Regions from separate parts of the Neobacillus sp. S1115 genome, predicted to be linked through region 2. Evidence: riboswitches for the same ligand, from Rfam matches in the RefSeq annotation. Region 2 holds a riboswitch; each other region holds the start of a gene.
The links. A riboswitch is a leader RNA that binds a small molecule or an ion and turns the genes downstream of it on or off. The one in region 2 is predicted to bind glycine.
Positions count from the first base shown of each region.

Region 1: it holds a riboswitch for glycine, as region 2 does, so the genes downstream of both, gcvT (glycine cleavage system aminomethyltransferase GcvT) here and ACZ5B7_RS15640 (amino acid permease) in region 2, are expected to answer to the same signal.
Region 3: it holds a riboswitch for glycine, as region 2 does, so the genes downstream of both, ACZ5B7_RS30075 (amino acid permease) here and ACZ5B7_RS15640 (amino acid permease) in region 2, are expected to answer to the same signal.
Region 4: it holds a riboswitch for glycine, as region 2 does, so the genes downstream of both, glyA (serine hydroxymethyltransferase) here and ACZ5B7_RS15640 (amino acid permease) in region 2, are expected to answer to the same signal.

Region 1 is NZ_AP038275.1:4,611,059-4,616,825, reverse strand. Features, by position in the region: gene ACZ5B7_RS22540 (YqhG family protein) at 1-573, opposite strand, end outside; gene ACZ5B7_RS22535 (DEAD/DEAH box helicase) at 551-2,239, opposite strand; glycine riboswitch at 2,399-2,488, shown strand; glycine riboswitch at 2,492-2,568, shown strand; gene gcvT (glycine cleavage system aminomethyltransferase GcvT) at 2,720-3,826, shown strand; gene gcvPA (aminomethyl-transferring glycine dehydrogenase subunit GcvPA) at 3,845-5,191, shown strand; gene gcvPB (aminomethyl-transferring glycine dehydrogenase subunit GcvPB) at 5,184-5,767, shown strand, end outside.
Region 2 is NZ_AP038275.1:3,215,531-3,221,297, reverse strand. Features, by position in the region: gene ACZ5B7_RS15650 (methyltransferase domain-containing protein) at 1-1,181, shown strand, start outside; gene ACZ5B7_RS15645 (hypothetical protein) at 1,214-1,993, shown strand; glycine riboswitch at 2,168-2,268, shown strand; glycine riboswitch at 2,271-2,331, shown strand; gene ACZ5B7_RS15640 (amino acid permease) at 2,501-3,889, shown strand; rRNA gene ACZ5B7_RS15635 (16S ribosomal RNA) at 4,386-5,767, shown strand, end outside.
Region 3 is NZ_AP038275.1:6,200,327-6,206,093, reverse strand. Features, by position in the region: gene ACZ5B7_RS30085 (SDR family NAD(P)-dependent oxidoreductase) at 1-942, opposite strand, end outside; gene pruA (L-glutamate gamma-semialdehyde dehydrogenase) at 1,217-2,848, opposite strand; glycine riboswitch at 3,147-3,225, shown strand; gene ACZ5B7_RS30075 (amino acid permease) at 3,355-4,719, shown strand; gene ACZ5B7_RS30070 (phosphoglycerate dehydrogenase) at 4,794-5,767, opposite strand, start outside.
Region 4 is NZ_AP038275.1:538,274-544,040, reverse strand. Features, by position in the region: gene gcvT (glycine cleavage system aminomethyltransferase GcvT) at 1-651, opposite strand, end outside; gene sdaAA (L-serine ammonia-lyase, iron-sulfur-dependent, subunit alpha) at 667-1,548, opposite strand; gene ACZ5B7_RS02675 (serine dehydratase beta chain) at 1,548-2,066, opposite strand; gene glyA (serine hydroxymethyltransferase) at 2,082-3,332, opposite strand; glycine riboswitch at 3,411-3,493, opposite strand; glycine riboswitch at 3,497-3,601, opposite strand; gene ACZ5B7_RS02665 (hypothetical protein) at 3,681-4,094, opposite strand; gene solA (N-methyl-L-tryptophan oxidase) at 4,158-5,324, opposite strand; gene ACZ5B7_RS02655 (LysR family transcriptional regulator) at 5,500-5,767, shown strand, end outside.

The DNA of each region.
Region 1 (5,767 bases), 1.4 Mb from region 2:
TAAATAATTTTCAATTCGAACCATTCCACTTTTTGGTTTAACCAGTGGTGATAATGTAAACGAGTAATCAGGGATTTTCGGCGTTAACGAAATTTTAAGCAGGTAATTATGAAAATCCTCCACCATTTTCCCGTTAATAAGCTGAAGGCCGATTGATTTAAAGATATCGCGTTTACGGTCACATTGATAGGAGATTTTTACATTCATGCACAGCCATGGCAGCAAGGGAGTCTGGACGGCAGAGTTGCCGTGATTTTCATAAAGCCTTATATATCTTGCTAAATTTTTTGTAGACTCAAAAATTTGATGCAGGCGGGGCGAACCAAAATGGATGGTTTCCCCTTTGAGATTTTCAGGTGCTGCTTTTTGGTTGGTGATAAGGGTCAATCTCATTGGATTTGGTATTCCGCCAGTTTTCTCTAAATAATGCCAGTAAAAGGGCCGATTCATTAGTTCCTTATCCATTTCAATTGTTAGTTGGACATCTAAGTATCCAGGGTGATTAGTGACAATGGGACATTCATTTGCCATAAAATAATTTAAAAGAAACTTATGAATTTCCTGCTGCTGCATGTGATTCTCCTTTTTTCATATTTTGTGCAAATTCAATCATTGAAGATAAATTCTCCATTTTAATCCGCATTTCCCCTTCTGAGCAGGAGTCGCCAAAGATATCCATTATATGATCTTCAATATTTCCGAATTCTAGTTTTGTTAGAATATCATCAAGTTCTCCGATGACTCTTTCAAATAAATCAATCTTTTCGTATAAAAGCTTTAAAATATGCTCTTCCACCGTATCTTTGATGGCAAAATTATAAATCATGACATCTTTTTCCTGACCGAGGCGGTGAATCCTTCCTATGCGCTGCTCTAGTCTCATCGGGTTCCACGGCAGATCAAAATTGATAATGTGGTTGCAAAATTGCAGGTTAATCCCTTCCCCGCCCGCTTCAGTGGCAATCAGCACCTGGGCATGCTTTTGGAATAACTCGCGCATCCAGTCCTTTTTCCCGCGCTTGAAACCGCCGCGGAAAGGAACGGAGGAAATTCCGTGCTGCTTTAAGTACCACTGTAAATATAATTGGGTAGCCCGGTATTCCGTAAAAATAATCACTTTATCATTTATTTTCTGAATTAATTCAAGGGCTTTTACTGCCTTGGAATTTTGCTCAACGGTCTCTACCTTTTTAATTAAAAAGTTGATTTGTTCTTGATAGGCCTGCGTTGGGTTTTCCTTTTTAAGAAGCATGTTTTTTAAGGTATAGAAAACGGCCTCGCGGCTTGAGCATGCTTCACGCTGCAAAGTCATCACAGAAAAACTGCTCGTTTGAACCCAGTCTCCCTCATTTTTAAGCTCTAAGATGGAGTCATACAGGTCGCGTTCCGATTTTGTAAATTCAATCGGAATCGTCTCCACATGCCGTTTCGTCCATTCGATTCCTGTATCGGCACGGCGGTTGCGGATCATGACTTTATTGACTAGCTCTTTTAGATGCTGGTCATCATTTAAGGAACGGGAATCACGTTTATATTTTTCGTAAAAGACAGTTTCATTCCCTAAGTGACCAGGCTTTAATAGGGATACGAGGTTAAAAATCTCTTCAATCCTGTTTTGAATAGGTGTTGCCGTCAGCAATAAACAAAACTTCTTTTTTAAGTTTTGAACAAATTCGTAGTTTTTGGTTTTATTATTTTTTAATTTATGGGCTTCATCGATAATGATGAGGTCATAGTCTTGCTTGTAAATGATCTCCCGATGCGGATTTCGTTTCGCCGTATCGATGGAGGAAACAACGACATCACATTGTTCCCAAACATAACTTTTTCTTTGAGTGACAGCCGGTATATAAAATTTGCTATTTAATTCCTGTGCCCACTGGGTGACTAAGGAGGCGGGAACAAGAATTAACACTTTTTTCACTAATCCGCGAATCATGTATTCTTTTAAAATTAACCCCGCCTCGATAGTCTTTCCGAGACCCACTTCATCCGCAAGGATGGCCTTTCCGTTCATGTTTTCAACCACCTGCTTGGCTGTTTCAAGCTGATGAGGGAGAGGCGTCAAATTTGGCAGATGCTTTGGGGCCTGCAGGCCTTCGAATTCCGGGACCACCAAGTGTTTTTCAATATCGATAGCCAATTTAAAAAGCTCCCAATTCCCCCAAGGTCCATCATGATCAATTTTATGTAAAAAATCATCCTGCCAGGAGGAATCAAATTCCATTTCGACATTCATCCGTTTCAGCTCCTTTTTCCGATAAATTGTTATTGCCCGATATGTTGTTTTAATGGTAGGATGATAATAGCTTTGAAAGTTTCAAATATTTAAATAAGGTAATCTATTTTTTAAGTATAATTAGTATGACCAAATTGGAAAAAAATATTATAAGTGCGAATGAAAACAAGGGGAGAGACTACTTTTTGTAGCGCCGAAGGAGCAAGCAGCTTATGTGAATCTCTCAGGCAAAAGAACTCTTGTTGGACGCAGCTCTGGAGAGTGCTGGATGATTCCAGCCACCAAAGGGGACAGCCGATTTAGGTAAACTTTCAGGTGCAAGGACAGAGACCTTCTTTATTGGTAAAGGGAGGTTTCTGTCCTTTTTTGCACCTTTTTGTTGTTTTTAGGAAAACGGCAAGGAGTTTTCCTATTTTTGTTAATTGGCAATAATTCATTTTTACAAATAATGAACATGTAGTAAATGAAGGGGGATTTATGATGACGGAATTAAAACGCACTCCGCTGTTTGAAGTTTACAAGGAATACGGCGGAAAAACCATCGATTTTGGGGGCTGGGAGTTGCCTGTCCAGTTTTCAAGCATCAAGGATGAGCATGAAGCTGTCCGCACGAAAGCCGGTTTATTCGATGTATCCCATATGGGCGAAGTTGAGGTAAAGGGCCCAGACAGCCTTAACTATTTACAAAAATTGATGACAAATGACATCTCAAAAGTGAAAGACGGCGGGGCACAATATACTGCGATGTGCTATGAAAACGGCGGAACTATTGACGACCTGCTTGTTTACAAGGTTGAAGACAATCATTATTTGCTTGTTGTCAACGCATCGAATATTGAAAAGGACTACAACTGGCTGGAGAAGCATCTTGAAGGCGATGTAACAATCGAAAATTTGTCTGAAACAATGGCACAGCTTGCGCTTCAAGGCCCTCTTGCTGAAAAGGTATTACAGAAGCTTGCTTCAGAGACGGATTTAAGTCAAATCGGCTTTTTCAAATTCCAGCAGGAAGTTGTTTTAAATGGGAAAAAAGCACTTGTATCTAGAACTGGTTATACAGGGGAAGACGGCTTTGAAGTATATTGTGATGCCGGTGATGTTATCGAACTCTGGACTGCCATTCTGGAAGCCGGAAAAGACGAGGGAGTTATTCCTTGCGGCCTCGGTGCACGCGACACACTTCGTTTTGAAGCAAACTTAGCGCTTTACGGCCAGGAATTATCACCGGAAATTTCCCCGCTTGAGGCAGGAATTGGCTTTGCAGTGAAATTGAATAAAGAGGCTGATTTTATTGGAAAAGAAGCTCTCGTGAAACAAAAGGAAGCAGGTTTGTCCCGGAAGCTTGTTGGGGTTGAGATGGTTGACCGGGGAATTCCGCGACACGGCTATCCAGTTTACAAAGGGGAAGCGCTAATTGGTGAAGTTACCACCGGTACACAGTCCCCAACCTTAAAGAAAAACATCGGTCTTGCCCTCATTTCTTCCGAACATGCAGGACTCGATACCGAAGTGGAAGTTGAAATTCGCGGCAAACGTTTAAAAGCGAAAGTGGTTCCTACACCTTTTTATAAAAGAGAAAAGAAATAGCAGAAGGGAGCAAGGTTTATGAAACATCGCTATTTACCCATGACTGAACAAGATAAGCAGGCAATGCTGGAGACAATTGGCGTTTCCACTGTCGATGAACTATTCAGTGATATTCCTGAAAAAGTACGATTTAAAGGTGAATACAATATTAAACCGGCAAAATCAGAAACAGCTTTGATGAAAGAACTTTTTCAGTTAGCAAGCCGGAATGCTGATTTAAAATCGAATGTGTCTTTCTTAGGTGCCGGAGTTTATGACCACTATATGCCGGTTATCGTTGACCATGTCATCTCAAGATCAGAGTTCTACACAGCCTATACACCTTACCAACCGGAGATCTCCCAAGGGGAACTGCAGGCGATTTTTGAATTCCAAACAATGATTTGTGAATTAACAGGAATGGATGTGGCTAACTCCTCGATGTATGACGGCGGTACCGCACTTGCTGAAGCAGCAATGCTAAGTGCTGGTCACACTAAACGGAAAACCATCCTGGTTTCCGGTGCTGTTCACCCTGAATCCCGTGAGGTTCTGGAAACTTACGCAAAGGGTCAATACCTTGATGTGATTGAGGTTCCTGTGAAGGATGGCATTACTGATGTTGACGCCCTAAAAGGATTGCTAAATGCTGACGTAGCCGCGGTTGTCGTTCAATATCCAAACTTTTTAGGTCGAATTGAACCATTAAAAGAGCTTGAAGAGATTATTCACGAAAATAAAGCAATGTTTGTTGTTTCCAGCAATCCATTATCACTTGGAATTTTGACACCTCCAGGAAAATTTGGTGCAGATATTGTTGTCGGCGATGCCCAGCCATTCGGAATCCCGACTGCCTTTGGAGGTCCGCACTGTGGCTATTTTGCGGTTACGACAAAGCTAATGCGTAAAGTTCCCGGACGTCTTGTCGGCCAGACAACAGATGACCAAGGCCGCCGCGGTTTTGTTTTAACACTGCAGGCACGTGAGCAGCATATCCGCCGCGATAAGGCGACTTCTAATATTTGCTCCAACCAGGCCTTAAATGCCCTTGCTGCATCTGTTGCGATGACTGCCCTTGGAAAAAAAGGTGTCCGCGAAATCGCAACAGCCAATTTACAAAAGGCTCATTATGCGAAAATCGCTTTTAAAGAAGCAGGGCTTGAAGTAGTTAATGATGGTCACTCCTTTAATGAGTTTGTTGTCAATTTAAATAAACCGGTAAAAGAGGTTAATCAGCAGCTGCTCCAAAAAGGAATCATTGGCGGTTATGATTTGGGCCGTGACTATCCTGAGCTTGCAGGCCATATGCTGATCTGCGTGACAGAGCAAAGAACGAAGGAAGAGATTGATACATTAGTGAAAGAATTGGGGGATTTGCATGCATAATCAAGACCAGAAGCTGATTTTTGAAGTGAGTACACCAGGCCGGGTCGGATACAGCCTTCCGGAAATGGATGTTCCTGAAGCAGATGTTGCTGCGCTCCTTCCAGAAGGATATTTAAGGGAAGAGGAGCCTTTGCTCCCTGAAGTTTCTGAACTGGATATCATGCGCCATTATACGTCCCTCTCCAGACGGAATCACGGTGTAGACTCCGGTTTTTATCCATTAGGGTCTTGTACGATGAAATACAATCCTAAGATTAATGAGAATGTTGCCCGCTACAACGGGTTTGCGCATATTCACCCGCTCCAGGATGAAAGTTCCGTTCAAGGTGCGCTCGAGCTTTTATATGACCTTCAGCAGCATTTAAAAGAAATTACCGGTATGGATGAAGTGACCTTACAGCCGGCAGCAGGTGCCCACGGGGAATGGACCGGATTGATGATGATTCGCGCATACCATGAAGCAAATGGCGACCTAAAACGGACCAAAGTTATCATACCTGACTCCGCTCATGGTACAAACCCAGCTTCTGCAACAGTTGCAGGACTTGAGACGGTTACAGTAAAGTCGAATGAAAA
Region 2 (5,767 bases):
TGTCAATTGAGACGAAACAAAAGAAACCTAATATTGACGACTATTTTAATTCACTCGGAATCAAAGAATGCAAAAGCAAGCTCGCCTTTTGGAAGCACGTCACTGCTGTAGATTCCGTCTTGGCGGAGGAACTGGAACCGCTTATTTCCCGCAAAAGGAAAGGGAACATATATGATGTGAAGAATCAAACCCTGCCATTTAGTTTAGCGGCAGAATCGTGGACGATGTCCTTTCACAAATCATTGCTCACCTGGGTAAGCCAGCAAAAGCAATTAAAGCCAAAGAGAATTTTGGAAATCGGGTGTGATAATGGATTGTCGGCATGCTGGTATGCACAGCTTTTTCCTGATGCGGAAATCGTCGGAGTCGACCAGTCGGAAAACGGAATCCAGTGTGCCCGGCAGTTGGCCAAGCAATTAGGGCTCTCAAACGTGAGTTTTTATCAAATCGGCTTTATGGAGCTCCTCGACCATTTTTCTAAGCATTCTTTTGATATGATTATTTCGGTACGCAGTTTTCATGAGATTATGGGACCCATTTTCATTCAAAAATATTGGTCACTGCCTGATCACCTGAAGGAAAAACCAACGTTTGGTGACAGCTGGTATTTACAAATAGTTGACTTCTTTTTAACCCCGAACGGAACTTATCTCTCTTGTGAGCGATTGGAGAGCCCGGCAGATGTCGGAAAGTGGGCAAATTTACTGAAAGAAGCCAATCTCCATGTACAATGGAGTGACAGTGAAATCATCGACTATTATGATTTTAGAACAAAAAAGCAATCTCCTGTCATCGTAGCGACAAAAAAAGAAACAAGACTTTCCACTTTGGAAGGGATGGAACACCTATATTCGAAAAATCAGCCGCTTATATTAGAGGCTGGCCAATCCTATACCACGGTGAATGCAGAGTTTGCCTTCCACCGACTAGGAGAGAAAACATTTCAATCTGGACAGTATTTGGCTGTACCCAACCACTGGTTTATGTATCGATTTGAAGTTTGGGAAACGAATGATTTTCTGCTCGTCTATTGCTATGGTAATATGGGGTATCGTCAGTTGGACATTCTTCCTGCCGGGACATACGGAGAGGCAGAGCTGCTAATCGAGCAGGCAGCCGGCCAGTTCTGTCACCTCGGACCGATTGTAAAGTACAACAGCCTGAAAGACCGTCCAGAATAAAAGCTTCATTTATAAGGAAGGGGGAGTCATGGTTGAAATCCAATGCCCTAAAAGGTTATCGGAAATTAAGAGATATCTATGAAAATAATCTGACAGTGGAATTGCTTTCAGAAGAGATCAAGACATGTGTGGCGGATGATGATGCAGTCGCTGTTAAAAAGGAAATGTTTGATTGCGATTTTGATATTTATGGGGTTAAACAGGGCGGAAAACTTATTGGATACGTAAAAAGAGAAGATATAAAAAAAGAAGGAAAAATAAGTGAGTTTGTTGAGGATTTTCATGCCGATAACCTTATTTCAGATTCCACTTCTTTGATTGATTTGCTGGATATTTTTCAGGAGAGAGAATTCACCTTTATCCTTGAAAAGAACAAAGTTACCAGGATCGTCACGGTGGCCGATTTGCAAAAGCAGCCAATAAGGATGTTGGCTTTTAGTTTCGTTTCACTTCTGGAAATGTATATCATTTCAGTGATTAAAGAATTTTATCCGGATGGCAGCTGGGCTGATAAGTTAACAGAATCAAGATTAACCAAAGCAAAAGAGCTTTTGGAAGAGCGGTTAGCAAAAAATGAAGCCCTGACTTTGGTGGACAATTTACAGTTATCCGATAAAGGCACGATCATTCGGAAAACGCCAAAATTAGTCGAGCTGCTAGGCTTTGAATCAAATAGTCAATGCAAGGAATTTTTCAGAAAAATTGAGGAATTACGAAACAATACAGCCCATTCCCAAGAAAAAATTTACCATGACTCAAAGGAATTTATCACTATACTTCTACAATTACAAAAGATACTAAACGTAGATTGATTGGGTTGAACTATAAGCCAGAGCAGAAGTGTTCAATGGAAAAAAACTCCTTATATTTGGGCAATCAATCTTATTTTTATAATAAGGAATTTTTCCTGAATTATATATATTCTGAATATTCGATTGACATTGTTTATTTGATAAACTAATATGAAATTAAATTCATATTAGCGGATGAATATTATGGGAGAGACTAAACGCATCGTTTAGCACCGAAGGAGCAAATTCCAAAAATCAGGTATCAATCTCTCAGGTAAAAGGACCATAATAGGACGCATCTCTGGAGAGAGCCCATGGGGCCGCCAAAGGAGTCAAACTCTCAGGTAAAAGGACAGAGAAAAGTAGGAGAACCCCTATTTTTCTCTGTCCTTTTTTGGTTGAGAGAGATGGGAATAAGTAAATAAAGGGGCTGGATATTTAAAAGAAAAAATGAAAGCGCTTTTTTATGCCGATTTATGAAACCTATTTTGGATATTAAAATTGCAAGCATCAGGAGGGGAAAATGATATGCAGGAACAAAAATTGGCTAGAGGATTAAAAAACAGGCACGTACAGCTAATCGCTATTGGCGGGGCTATCGGTACAGGTTTATTTCTCGGGGCGGGAAAGTCGATCCACTTAGCTGGACCATCGATTTTATTCGCTTATCTGATTACAGGCGTCATTTGCTTTTTAATCATGCGTTCATTAGGAGAACTGCTTTTAAGCAACTTGAACTATCATTCTTTCGTTGATTTTGTTCAAGATTATTTTGGTAATATGGCTGCCTTTATCACCGGATGGACCTACTGGTTTTGCTGGATTACGATTGCAATGGCGGATTTGACAGCAGTTGGAATTTATACTCAATATTGGTTTCCCCATGTGCCACAGTGGATGCCAGGATTAATTGCCCTCGTTTTTTTACTCATGATGAATCTTGCAACCGTAAAACTATTTGGTGAAATGGAATTCTGGTTTGCATTAATTAAAGTCATCGCCATCCTAGCACTCATTGTAATTGGTATTTTTATGATTTTTAAGGGCTTTTCTACAGATTCAGGACCATCGAGTTTTACGAATCTATGGAGCCATGATGGGATGTTCCCGAATGGCATAAATGGTTTTATCCTCTCATTCCAAATGGTCGTCTTTGCGTTCGTAGGCATTGAACTTGTAGGACTTACAGCTGGGGAAACAGAAGACCCGGAAAGAGTGATTCCAAAAGCAATCAATAATATCCCTATTCGTGTTATCATTTTCTACATTGGTGCCCTTTTAGTCATTATGAGCATCTATCCATGGAACGCAATCAAACCAGCCGAAAGTCCATTTGTCCAAGTATTCGTGGCAGTTGGTATCGCAGCAGCAGCAGGTATTGTCAATTTTGTTGTTCTCACATCTGCAGCTTCGGCATGTAATAGTGCCATCTTTAGTACAAGCCGTATGGTATACTCACTTGCAAAAAATAATAATGCACCAAAATCACTTTCTAATCTTACTGTACGTAAAGTACCCTCCAATGCATTGTTCTTCTCAACTGTTGTTATTTTAATTGGCGTTGCTTTAAACTATATAATGCCTGAAGGAGTATTTACACTGATCACTAGTGTTTCTACTGTATGTTTTATCTTTATATGGGGAATTACTGTTATTACCCATTTAAAATATCGTAAAACAAGACCGGATTTAGCGAAAGCAAACAAGTTTAAAATGCCGTTTTTCCCAATTGCCAACTATTTAATCCTTGCTTTCCTTACGTTCGTACTTATCGTACTTGCACTTGCAGAAGATACCCGTATTGCTTTATTTGTCACTCCAGTTTGGTTTATTTTGCTGATTGTGATTTATAAAATGCAAAAAACGAAAATAAATAAAGCGGATGAAGTGAATCGTGGGCCGGTAGTAGGAAATTAATCTGTACTATTGAAATTGTGTGGACTATTTATAGGAAAAAAAACACTAAACTCTTTCTTTTTCGAGTTTAGTGTTTTTTTCCTAACGCTTATTTATTGTCTGGAAATAATTACTTGTTGATAACAATATGAAAAAGAGATATATTATAATTCCTGTCGCCAATCAGGTGACTGAAATACAGTTGATAAGCTTTTAAATGATGATGTATTGGAAAAAACTTTCTGTTGCATCAAAATAACAATGATGTTATGATGTGAAAGTTGCTCTTAAACAGAGTGTTCTGGTCAATCTCAATTGGAAAAAATTGCTGATTGATAGATTGTTAGAAATGCGATATGATAGTCATTGTCGCTTCTGAAAAAGCGAAAGACAAAAGCATTGATAGTTCTTTGAAAACTAAACAAACAAAAACGTCAACAAACAATAATTATCATGTTTCTTCTATTAGATAGAAAACATGAGCCAACGTAACATTTTTGAGCTAATCAACTCAACTTTATTGGAGAGTTTGATCCTGGCTCAGGACGAACGCTGGCGGCGTGCCTAATACATGCAAGTCGAGCGAATCACTGGGGCGCAAGTCCCACTGGTTAGCGGCGGACGGGTGAGTAACACGTGGGCAACCTGCCTGTAAGACTGGGATAACTTCGGGAAACCGGAGCTAATACCGGATAATTTCTTCCCTCACATGAGGGAAGGTTGAAAGTCGGTTTCGGCTGACACTTACAGATGGGCCCGCGGCGCATTAGCTAGTTGGTGAGGTAACGGCTCACCAAGGCGACGATGCGTAGCCGACCTGAGAGGGTGATCGGCCACACTGGGACTGAGACACGGCCCAGACTCCTACGGGAGGCAGCAGTAGGGAATCTTCCACAATGGACGAAAGTCTGATGGAGCAACGCCGCGTGAGCGATGAAGGCCTTCGGGTCGTAAAGCTCTGTTGTCAGGGAAGAACAAGTATCGGAGTAACTGCCGGTACCTTGACGGTACCTGACCAGAAAGCCACGGCTAACTACGTGCCAGCAGCCGCGGTAATACGTAGGTGGCAAGCGTTGTCCGGAATTATTGGGCGTAAAGCGCGCGCAGGCGGTCCTTTAAGTCTGATGTGAAAGCCCACGGCTCAACCGTGGAGGGTCATTGGAAACTGGGGGACTTGAGTGCAGAAGAGGAAAGCGGAATTCCACGTGTAGCGGTGAAATGCGTAGAGATGTGGAGGAACACCAGTGGCGAAGGCGGCTTTCTGGTCTGTAACTGACGCTGAGGCGCGAAAGCGTGGGGAGCAAACAGGATTAGATACCCTGGTAGTCCACGCCGTAAACGATGAGTGCTAAGTGTTAGAGGGTTTCCGCCCTTTAGTGCTGCAGCTAACGCATTAAGCACTCCGCCTGGGGAGTACGGCCGCAAGGCTGAAACTCAAAGGAATTGACGGGGGCCCGCACAAGCGGTGGAGCATGTGGTTTAATTCGAAGCAACGCGAAGAACCTTACCAGGTCTTGACATCCTCTGACACTCCTAGAGATAGGAATTTCCCCTTCGGGGGACAGAGTGACAGGTGGTGCATGGTTGTCGTCAGCTCGTGTCGTGAGATGTTGGGTTAAGTCCCGCAACGAGCGCAACCCTTGATCTTAGTTGCCAGCATTTAGTTGGGCACTCTAAGGTGACTGCCGGTGACAAACCGGAGGAAGGTGGGGATGACGTCAAATCATCATGCCCCTTATGACCTGGGCTACACACGTGCTACAATGGATGGTACAAAGGGCAGCGAAGCCGCGAGGTGGAGCCAATCCCATAAAACCATTCTCAGTTCGGATTGCAGGCTGCAACTCGCCTGCATGAAGCCGGAATCGCTAGTAATCGCGGATCAGCATGCCGCGGTGA
Region 3 (5,767 bases), 3.0 Mb from region 2:
TGTTTGATTGGAAGTAAGCGTCGTGCTCAACCACCATATCTGTTCAACATTTTGAGGATCTATTGCGTACTTGGGATAAGTGCTTAAGCCGAATATGTTTTTCAATTGAGTAAAGCCCTTTTCGCTTATTGCTGGTTTAGCAATTTCTCTCTTATGGTTGATAAGCTGCCCGGTCACATCCTTAAATTCATCTGATGTGCAAATGTGAAAATAGGTATCGGCCATGCCTGATGGTAGAGGATTCGTAAGATTTTGTACCCTTGCAAATACTTTCCAAACAGAATTCATTTTTTCAATCGTCTCTTTTGAAAGTTTTACACGATTAATTTGCAGGGCATTAACTTTAATCCCTCTGTTTTTCAATTCTTCTGCCATTTTGAAGGTCAGCATTAATAGTGCCATTTTCGAATCACCATACATCTTATAAGTGCTATAAGGCCGGGTGTCCTTCAGTTCTCCACGCAAATTGTCAAATTCAATCTTCCTTTTCGGGTCGAAGAAATTTTTGATGTTTGTCGTACAAGCATGGAGTATTCTCGGGTCTGGTGATTTTTCAAGATGATCGGCCAATAAATGAGTCATTAAAAAAGGACCAAATGTATTCGTAGCGAAGGATAATTCGATATTGTCGGTACTAAGTTTATATTCTTTTACACCGTGATTTAAGTAGGCGGCGTTGTGGATGAGGATGTCCAACCGCGGGTATTTGGATTTAAAAGCTGAGCAAAATGCACGAATAGAATCAAAGGAAGAAACATCCAGTTCCATCAGATCTACATCGGTATTTTTGGTGGCTTCAATTATGTCTCTTTGTTCGGCGGTACTAATCTCCATATTGCGGCAAGCCATAATTACATGATAGCCTTCTGATGCAAATTTATAGGCAGCTGCTTTTCCAATCCCGGAATTTGCACCTGTAATAATTACAATTTTGTCTTTCATAACGGGCCTCCTTCTTTTCACTCAAATTTGGTCCATCCATGTTCTAGATTCACAAAAAAAAGAGCTTATATAAGTAATAAGCAATATGAAAATATTACCATATGGTAATAGTAAAAGGTGTCGAATCCTAGATTGAAAACAATTGTTTATTCGGTGAGAAAAGTATTTTATTTTAAATGGTTAATAATGGGGAGTATAAAGGCATTGGTGCCGGCTAGAAAAATAAAAAAAGAGGTTGAAACGTTTGGTTTCAACCTCTTTTTTACATTATTTATTATTCTGCATCCATAAATGGATAAGCAACTTCTGCAGTTGGTGCAAAGTTTTCTTTGATGACACGAGGACTTGTCCAGCGGATCATGTTGAATACAGAACCTGCTTTATCGTTTGTACCAGATCCACGAGAACCGCCAAATGGCTGTTGATTAATCATCGCACCAGTTGGTTTATCATTGATATAGAAGTTTCCAGCTGCGCCGGATAAGCGGTTTTCTAAGTGAACAATGGCCCCGCGATCTTGGGCAAAGATCGAACCTGTTAAGGCATACATAGAAGCAGTATCTACTGCATGCAATGTTTCTTCTAATTGATCATTTTCATATACATAGATGGTTAAGACTGGTCCAAAGATTTCTTCCACCATTGTTTTGAAGTTTGGATTTGTAGTCACAATGATGGTCGGTTGAACGAAATATCCAACAGAATCATCATAAGTACCGCCAGCAATAATCTCTGCTTCTTCAGAAGCTGCTGCATAGTCGATGTAGCTTGTAATGGAATCAAAAGCCGCTTTATCAATAACTGCACCCATGAAGTTTCTGAAGTCGCGGACATCTCCCACTTTAAGCTTTGCAGTTTGTTCCACTAAACCAGCTTTTACCTCTTCCCATAAGCTTGCTGGAATGTAGGCGCGAGAAGCGGCTGAACATTTTTGACCTTGGTATTCAAACGCACCACGAACAAGGTTAGCTACAACTTTGTCTGCTTGTGCTGTTTCGTGAGCAAATACGAAGTCCTTACCGCCTGTTTCCCCAATTAAACGAGGATAAGATTTATAGCTTGCAATGTTTTCCCCTACTGTTTTCCAAATCGTTTGGAACGTACTTGTAGACCCAGTAAAATGGAATCCAGACATACGAGGGTCTGTTAATACCACTTCTGATACTTGTGAACCACGAGAAGGCACGAAGTTGATGACACCTTTTGGTAATCCTGCTTCTTCTAAAATACGCATAAAGTAGTAGTTTGCTAGAATTGAAGTTGTTGCAGGTTTCCACACGACTACGTTCCCCATCATGGCAGGCGCTGCTGGAAGGTTTCCGCCAATGGCTGTGAAGTTAAATGGAGAAATCGCCAAAACAAATCCATCTAATGGACGGTAATCGGTACGATTCCATACATTCTTCATGCTGCTTGGCTGAATTTGATAAACCTGATTTGCATAATCAACGCCAAAGCGTAAGAAGTCTATTAATTCTTGTGCAGAATCAATTTCAGCTTGAACAGCTGTTTTGGATTGTCCTAACATTGTCGCAGCATTCATGACATCACGGTATGGTCCAGAGATTAAATCAGCAGCTTTTAAGAAAATAGCTGCACGGTGTTCCCAAGCCATATTAGCCCATGCTTCTTTAGCAGCCATCGCCGCTTCAACAGCATCACGCAGTTCTCTTTCTCCAGCTTGAGAATAGTTTGCTAAAACATGTTGATGATTATGTGGCATAACCACTTGCTTCACTGTATCCGTCTTTATATTTTCGCCATTAATAATGACAGGGATATCGATCACCATTTCAGATTGGCGTTTTAATTCTGCTTTTAATGTTTCCCGTTCTTTTGTACCTGGCGCATATGAATTGCCCGGCTCGTTTGTAGGTGTTGGGATTTTGAAAATTCCGTTACTCATTCTTTCACGTTCCTTCCCGTTTATATATTCTGTTCCTTTATAGACAAAGCTACTTATTTCGACAATTATTATAACATACTTTTTCTGTTCTTTGGCTTTCTATTACAACTTAATGAAAGCGAATTCAAATTCTTATCTCTGGGATTTAAATTAATTCCAGAGAGTCATTAAAATATTTAAGAGTCATTTGTTGTTGACAAAATAATTTAATACTACTAAAATTAAAAATTATTCAACAATATTATCTAAAAAACTTAATAATTAGCAAGCTATGATTGCTATGGATCACACTATAGCAGGAGCAGCTTCTGGAGAGACCGCGGATTCCGCGGCGCCGAAGGGTTCACAATCTCAGGCAAAAGGACAGAAGAGTACTGAATATATATTTGTCATGCTGACAATTGTCAGCTTAATAAGTATTATTTGTTATTCTTAGACCTAAGAGATTGGAGGACATCCAATCTCTTTTTTTATTGGGTTTTTTAAATTTTAAGGGGGAGTCAAGGTTGGCACAGCAAGAATTAAAGAGGAATTTAGCAAATCGGCACGTTCAACTTATCGCAATTGGCGGCACCATTGGTACCGGATTATTCCTGGGGTCGGGTAAAGCCATCCAACTGGCTGGCCCATCCATTATCTTTGCTTATTTAATCGTAGGTATTGCCTGTTTCTTTGTGATGAGGGCGCTGGGGGAACTCCTGCTGTCTAAGGCGGGCTATCAGTCTTTTACTGACATTGCCGAAGATTACCTTGGACCGCGAGTTGCGTTTGTAACGGGATGGACCTATTGGTTTTGCTGGATTATGACCGCTATGGCTGATGTGATTGCTGTTGGTGTATATGTACGATATTGGTTTGATATCCCACAGTGGATACCTGCAATTGTCTGTTTGGTCGTCTTATTGGGCCTCAATCTATTAACGGTAAAGCTTTTTGGAGAATTGGAGTTCTGGTTTGCCTTAATAAAGGTCATTACCATTCTTGCCTTAATCGGAATTGGGATCATTTTGCTAGTGATGGGATTCAAGACAGATGCAGGGGCGGTTTCTATTAAAAATCTTTGGGAACATGGCGGCCTTTTTCCAAATGGAATGACAGGCTTCTTGCTTTCATTCCAAATGGTCGTTTTCGCATTCGTTGGTGTGGAATTAGTGGGTGTATCGGCAGCGGAAACAGCCAATCCGGAAAAAAATATCCCATCGGCCATTAATAAAATTCCTTTGCGGATTTTATTTTTCTACGTTGGCGCATTGATTGTTCTTCTATGTATTAATCCATGGACAGAACTGAATGCCGCTGAAAGTCCGTTTGTCAAAACGTTTAGTTTAGTCGGGATACCGATTGCCGCAGGAATTATTAATTTTGTCGTTTTAACTTCTGCCGCTTCTGCTTGTAACAGTGGGATGTTTTCAACAAGCCGGATTTTATATAATTTAAGCAACAATAGCCAGGGACCAGCCAATTTTGCTAGACTGAATAAAAATCATGTGCCAAGTAACGCGTTGTTGATTTCGACTCTTGTCCTGACAGGGGGAGCGCTCCTTAGCAAGCTTATTCCGGAGCAGGCTTTTGGAATTGTGACAACCATTAGTGCCATTTGTTTTATTTGGGTTTGGGGCGTCATTCTGATTTGTCATGTAAGGTATAAGAAAACTCGTCCGGACTTACAGGCAAAGTCAAAATTTAAAGCACCATTTACACCATTTGTTAATTATGCGGTCCTGACCTTGTTTGCGGCGATTCTCATCATCATGCTGTTCGCCGACGCTACCCGTCCGGCCCTATTGTTGACACCACTATGGTTTATTCTATTATTTGCTTTGTATTCCTATAGAAGGAAAAAAGAGAAAAAATTAAAATTATCAGCATAGAATCAAATTGGGTAAAAGAAATGGAGCCGGTATTGAAACCAGGCTCCATTTTGATGTAACTTAATTTTTCCTAATTAAATGATCCGAACTGTCACCATTCCAGGAATTTGTTTTACTTTTTCCTCTAATCCTGGAATAACTTCACCGTTTACTTTATTATCAATGTCAATAATTGTATAGGCATAACCCCCGCGGCTTCTGTTGACCATATCAGCAATGTTTAAATGATAGCTGGATACTGCAGATGTAATCTGTCCAACCATATTTGGAACATTCTGATGGAATGCTGCTACGCGCCGCTTACCAGTATAAGGCAGGCTGGTATTTGGGAAATTCACTGAGTTTTTGATATTGCCTGTTTCTAAAAATTCCTTCACCTGACGAGCTGCCATGATCGCACAATTTTCCTCTGATTCTATTGTAGAGGCGCCTAAGTGTGGAATCGGAACTGTATTTTTCATTTTGATCACATTTTCATTCGGAAAATCGGTAATATACTTTCCAACTTTTCCGCTTTCGAGAGCGGCAGCCATGTCTGTTTCATTGACAAGTTCACCACGGGAGAAGTTTAAAATATGAACACCAGCCTTCATGATGCTGAAGGTTGCTTGGTTAAACATTCCTCTTGTGTCATCGGTTAGCGGTACGTGAACAGTGATATAGTCTGATTCTGCAAATAACTGTTCAATCGTCATGGCCCGCTGCACATTGCGGGACAAATTCCAAGCGGTATCAACAGAGATAAATGGATCAAATCCGATAACATCCATATCTAAATCCAGCGCATCATTGGCCACAAGTGCACCTATCGCTCCTAATCCAATAACACCCAACGTTTTCCCTTTAATTTCTTTTCCGACAAATTGCTTTTTGCCTGCTTCGACAAGCTTTGGAATTTGTTCGCCTTCACCATCTAACGACTTAGTCCAAGCTACACCGGCAAAAAGGTTACGGGAAGAAGCTATTAATGAGGTAAGGACCATTTCTTTTACAGCGTTGGCATTTGCCCCAGGGGTATTGAACACAACAATACCTTGCTCTGTACATC
Region 4 (5,767 bases), 2.7 Mb from region 2:
CAGCCTCTCCCAAAGCGCTTCCACTTTGTCTGCCGCTAAATAAAGCTCAAATCCGTCCTCTCCCGTATAGCCGGTGCGTGAGACTAGTACACCAGAGATCCCGGAAACCGTGACATGATCAGCAATATGGAAAAAGCCAATTTCCGCTAAATTTGTATCGGTTACTTTTTGTAAAATTTTTTCGGCTTTTGGACCTTGAATGGCAAGCTGGGCAGTGTCAGAAGAAATATTTGTTAAGGCTACATTCCCTTGTGCCTGCTGTTTCATCCACTCGTAATCTTTTTCAATATTTGCCGCATTAATCACAAGCAGATACTTTTCACTCGCTAACTTGTAAACTAGTAAATCATCGACTGTTCCGCCGTCCGGGTAACACATGGCCGTATACTGTGCCTGGTTGATCTGAAGCTTGGTTACATCGTTTGTTACGAGGTAATTAATATAGCTCTCAGCATCTTTTCCTTCTACAAGGACCTCACCCATATGTGAAACATCGAACAGGCCTGCTTCGTTACGGACTGCCTCATGTTCTTCTAAAATTCCGGAAAATTGAACCGGAAGCTCCCAGCCTCCAAAATCAATGACCTTTGCGCCGTACTTTTTATAAGTTTCAAAAAGCGGTGTCCGCTTTAATACTGTATCTGTACTCATCTGAGCCCCTCCGTCTTAAGTGTTTCTGCAAAGTAACCGATCTTTTAATTTTATTCCCGTGTCCGTCATGGCTAGGCCGCCGAGTGCCGTTTCCCTTAGTGTTCGCGGCATTTCCTTGCCTATTTTGTACATTGCCTCAATGATTTCATCACATGGGATCCTGCTTTCAATTCCGGCAAGCGACAGGTCGGCTGCTGAAAAGGCAATCGAAGTGCCGATCACGTTCCGCTTAATGCAAGGAACTTCCACGAGACCGGCAACCGGGTCACAAACTAGCCCTAAAAGGGATTTCATCGCGATCGCGGTGGCGTTGACGACCTGCTCTGGTGTCCCGCCCTTTAATTCAACAATTGCGCCGGCCGCCATTGCGGTGGCCGAACCAACCTCCGCTTGGCATCCTCCTGCCGCTCCAGAGATAAAGGAGCGGTTGGCAATCACATATCCGAGTGCACTTGCGGTAAACAAACCCATGACTAAATCTCGATAGGAGGTGTCGTCATTCTTTCGCAGTGAAAATAAAACCCCCGGTAAAATACCGGCTGCCCCGGCCGTTGGCGTCGCCACAATCACGCCCATCCGTGCATTGCTTTCAGATGTTGCCATCGAGAACGTCATTGCATCGTTAATATATGGACCTGACAAGCCCTTCCCGTTATTTACATATTCGCTCATCTTGACGGCATCACCGCCGGAAATACCGCTTGGTGCCGGGGAAGCATCTTCTACACCGGTCTCCACTGCTTGCTTCATTTTAATTAACCGCTCTGCCATCATATCGATGATCGTCTCTTTGTCACGGCCGGACTTTTCCATTTCCACCATCAGCATCATTTCGCCAACTGTTTTCCGTTCGCGGTTACAAAGTTCAATAAGCTCGTTCATTGACCGAAAATCCATCATACACCCTCCAAGATCGCTTCATGAAAAGGATTGGAACGAAATTTTGCTGCAATTTCTGAAAAATCATCACTTGTGCTTAATCGAATATCAACTATTTCATCATCAATCATAAAGATTTTTGATAAACCGCCGCCTAATGATACACCGCCTACTTTAACAAACTGGCCCGCACGTCTTGCCCTAATAACAGTTGTATTGGGATGATCGTAATAAGGACAGCGATCTTCAAATTTAAATTCATAGTGAAGCCCGTATCGTTTGGTTAATTCAACCGCATATCTAATTCTGGTATCATCTGTATTCATCCCAAGCAGGCCGCCAAGAAGCGCTTTATCTGTTCCGTGTCCCTGGTATGTTTCGGAGAACGAATCATAGAAAGTAATATCCGCCCTTTGCGGGGATCCTCCAAGCAGCTCATAAACAAATTTCCCAATTGATACAACACCGGCGGTATGAGAACTCGATGGCCCAACCATAATCGGGCCGATGATGTCAAAACAGCTTTGATACTCCATTAAGTTACCCCTTTCTTACACAGTGATTGGCTGTTGAAATAATGGAAATCTCCCGCAAATTGCTTTTGTCGTCTTTCTTCCCTGCTCGATCACGGTTAAATCCCCTTTGCTCTTAAGAACGGCTGCGATCACTTTTGCGATTTGCACCATTTCCTCTTGTTTCATTCCACGTGTGGTTAACGCGGCTGTTCCCATGCGGATTCCGCTTGTCACAAACGGGCTTTGCGGGTCGTATGGAATGGTGTTTTTGTTAACTGTAATCCCGACTTCTTCAAGCAATTTCTCTGCTTCTTTTCCTGTTAAATCCCATGGACGCACATCGAGGAGCACAATATGATTATCAGTCCCGCCGGATACAAGCGCTGCCCCTTCCTGCTTTAATGCCTCTCCCAGTGCAGCTGAATTTTCAATAATTTGTTTGGCATATTCCTTAAAGCTTGGCTGCAATGCTTCATTGAAAGCAACTGCCTTAGCGGCAATGATATGCATGAGCGGCCCGCCCTGAATTCCTGGAAAAACAGCTTTATTTATTTGTTTGATTATTTCTTCATCGTTTGTTAAAATCACTCCGCCTCGTGGGCCGCGCAATGTTTTATGAGTGGTGCTGGTCACAACATCCGCATATGGAACCGGAGAAGGATGGAGACCTGCAGCCACAAGTCCAGCAATATGTGCCATATCAACCATCAGTTTTGCGCCAACCTGATCGGCGATTTCTCTAAATCTCGCAAAATCAATAACTCTCGGATAGGCGCTTGTACCGGCGATAATTAATTTTGGTTGATCTCTTTTCGCAACTTCTTCCAGCTCATCGTAATCAATCAGGTGATTGTCTTCTCTTACCCCATAAGAAACGACATCGAACCATTTTCCTGACATTGCTACCGGGCTGCCGTGAGTTAAATGGCCGCCATGCGATAAATTCATCCCCATAATCTTATCGCCTGGTTGAAGCAGGGCGAAAAATACAGCAGTATTGGCCTGTGCACCGGAGTGAGGCTGGACATTGGCAAATTTGGCGCCGAATAATTTGGTCAGCCGTTCAATCGCTGCCTGTTCTGCGACATCCACAAATTCACAGCCGCCATAATAGCGCTTACCGGGATAACCCTCGGCATACTTATTCGTCATCACGCTTCCCATTGCTTCCAAAACATCCGGGCTGACAAAGTTTTCTGATGCTATTAATTCCAACGTATGAAGCTGGCGGTTTTTCTCACTTTCAATCGCCTCAAAAATTGTTGAATCGTTTTGTTGTAAACTCATTGATTATTCCTCCAATTTCTCCATATTGCTTTTAAAAAAAACAAAAAAGGACAGAAAAGGGGTGTAGAATCATCCCTTCTCTGTCCTTTTACCTGAGAGTTAAACTCCAATCTTTATGGAGCATTCTCCTTTGGTGGCATTTTCAAATACGCTCTCCAGAGGTGCGTCCTGTTATGGTTCTTTTACCTGAGAGATTGGTTCCAAGGGTTTTTTTGGAACTTGCTCCTTCGGTGGTAGATGTAGATAATACACTCTCCCACAACAATCATCCGCTCTATTCAATTTTATTATTTTCAGAATAATCATTCTGTTTGTAATTGTCAATGCCTTTTTTGATAAGGTTGGTTATCACAAATAAGAAGGATTTGCTTCTACATTTTTGAAGTAAACCACTTCGCCATCACTTTCACCATCGAAAATAACCGTTGTATTAGGGGAGAAGACTAATACGTCCCCTACTTCTGCCACATATTTATTTCCTTCTACATCGCGGACAACCATTTTACCTTTGGTCACAACTTTAATTTCGATAAACGTAAATTCTGCAGAATAATCAACCGAAGGCTGGAGTGCATAGTAACCCATTGTTAATACTTGTTTTTTATCTGTAATCGGCACATCAAGGATTTGCCCCTTTAACTCAGGTGTTCCCCGCAATACGCTTAATTCATTTAATTTATAGGTTCCTGCTTTAATTAATTGAATGCCCGGTTTTGCATCTAAATAAGTTAATTGGCTTTGGGTTAATGTTTTTTCGCTCATTTTTGCACCTCTAAATTTATTATTTTTTTAATCGTTCTAGGATAATGGCAATTTAATAATCTATTAGATCTTTGCTTTCTGTTTTAAAGCAGGGCGATTGATAGAGAAAAGAGAAATATCATGTTCGGTTTTGCCAGTTGTCACTAGTTGGCTTAGCGTTTCACCAACAACACTTGAGAATTTAAATCCATGGCCGGAGAAGCCTGCTGCGATTGCCACATTGGAGTACTGCGGATGCAAATCAATCACAAAATGCTCATCAGGTGTTTTTGTGTACATGCAAACTGCCCCTCTTTTAAGCGTTCCAGTAGCACCCGGCATGTATTCTTCTAGGAATCTGCGAATATTTCCTTCATCCTCCGTATAGATACCAAATTCACGATTAATTGTATCCGGGTCGATTTTTTGACCGAATGTATGGTATCCTATTTTCAAACCGCAGCCGCTGAAGCTTGGGAACCCGTAATAGATGCCTGTCGGTACTTCAACCATGAAGGCCGGGAAACCATGTGTATTGCTATACTGTGATTCTTCGCATTCGAAGAACCCAACAACTTGGCGGTAAGGCTGTAACGGAATATCAATATTTAATTTTGATAGAAGTTTGCTGTTCCAAGCCCCCATGCTCAAAATCAACTTACTGCCGGTAAAGGAACCAAATTCAGTTTGGATTTTGACAGAGTCCTCGGAAATCTCAAAATCCTCAACCCTTGTATGTGTTAACACTTTTGCACCATTTGCTTCTGCTAGCTCGCGATAGGCGCGAATGCAATTTTCACTGAATAAGACGCCAGAGTTTTTTTCATAGATTGCGTTAAAGTTTTCAGGGACGGTTACACCCGGCCAGCGCTGATGAATTTCTTCGCCTTCTAGTAAATCAACATCCAACCCATGAATGCTAGCAGCTTCTATCGTTTCAGCAACGAAGTCAGATTCACCTTTAGGTCCAAATACTAAAACACCGGTTTTTGTAAAAATCTTATGATGTGTTTCTCTCTCAAGTTCATACCATAACTCTTGGGCTCTTAAGGCAAACGGTACATACTCCCGTCCTTCACCATAGGCATGGCGGATAATCCGTGTGTCACCGTGATGGCTGCCATTCGTATGAGGCGGATCAAATGCATCTACCAATAATGTTTTCACACCTTGTTTGGCCAGGTAATAACCTGCTGCCATTCCCATCGATCCTGCGCCAACTACAATTACATCAAAATCTTTTTTGCTCATCGTTTCTGCTCTCCTTTTGCAATAATTTAAATTTTCTTAATTCTTTAATAACATCTTACGACCTTTCTGCCATCATGTAAAATGATTAAAAGAGATACTATCTATCTCTATTAGAAATACTTTCTCTATTAGCAATGTGGTAATAGGAACAACAGATTGATACGGGGGAATAGCCATGGAAATTAAGGATTTGCGGATTTTTCAAAAGGTAGCTGAATTCGGAAGCATTTCAAAGGCCGCCAAAAGCTTAAATTATGTTCAATCCTATGTAACCGTAAGGATCAGGCAGTTGGAGGAAGAACTTCAAACCGAGTTATTTCACCGCTCAAGCCGCGGCATGGTTATCAATTCGGAAGGGAAAAAACTATTGTTTTATGCTCAAAAAATTATTTCCATGGTCGATGAGATGTTAAAAGTGGTTCAAGACTCGGATAACCCGGTTG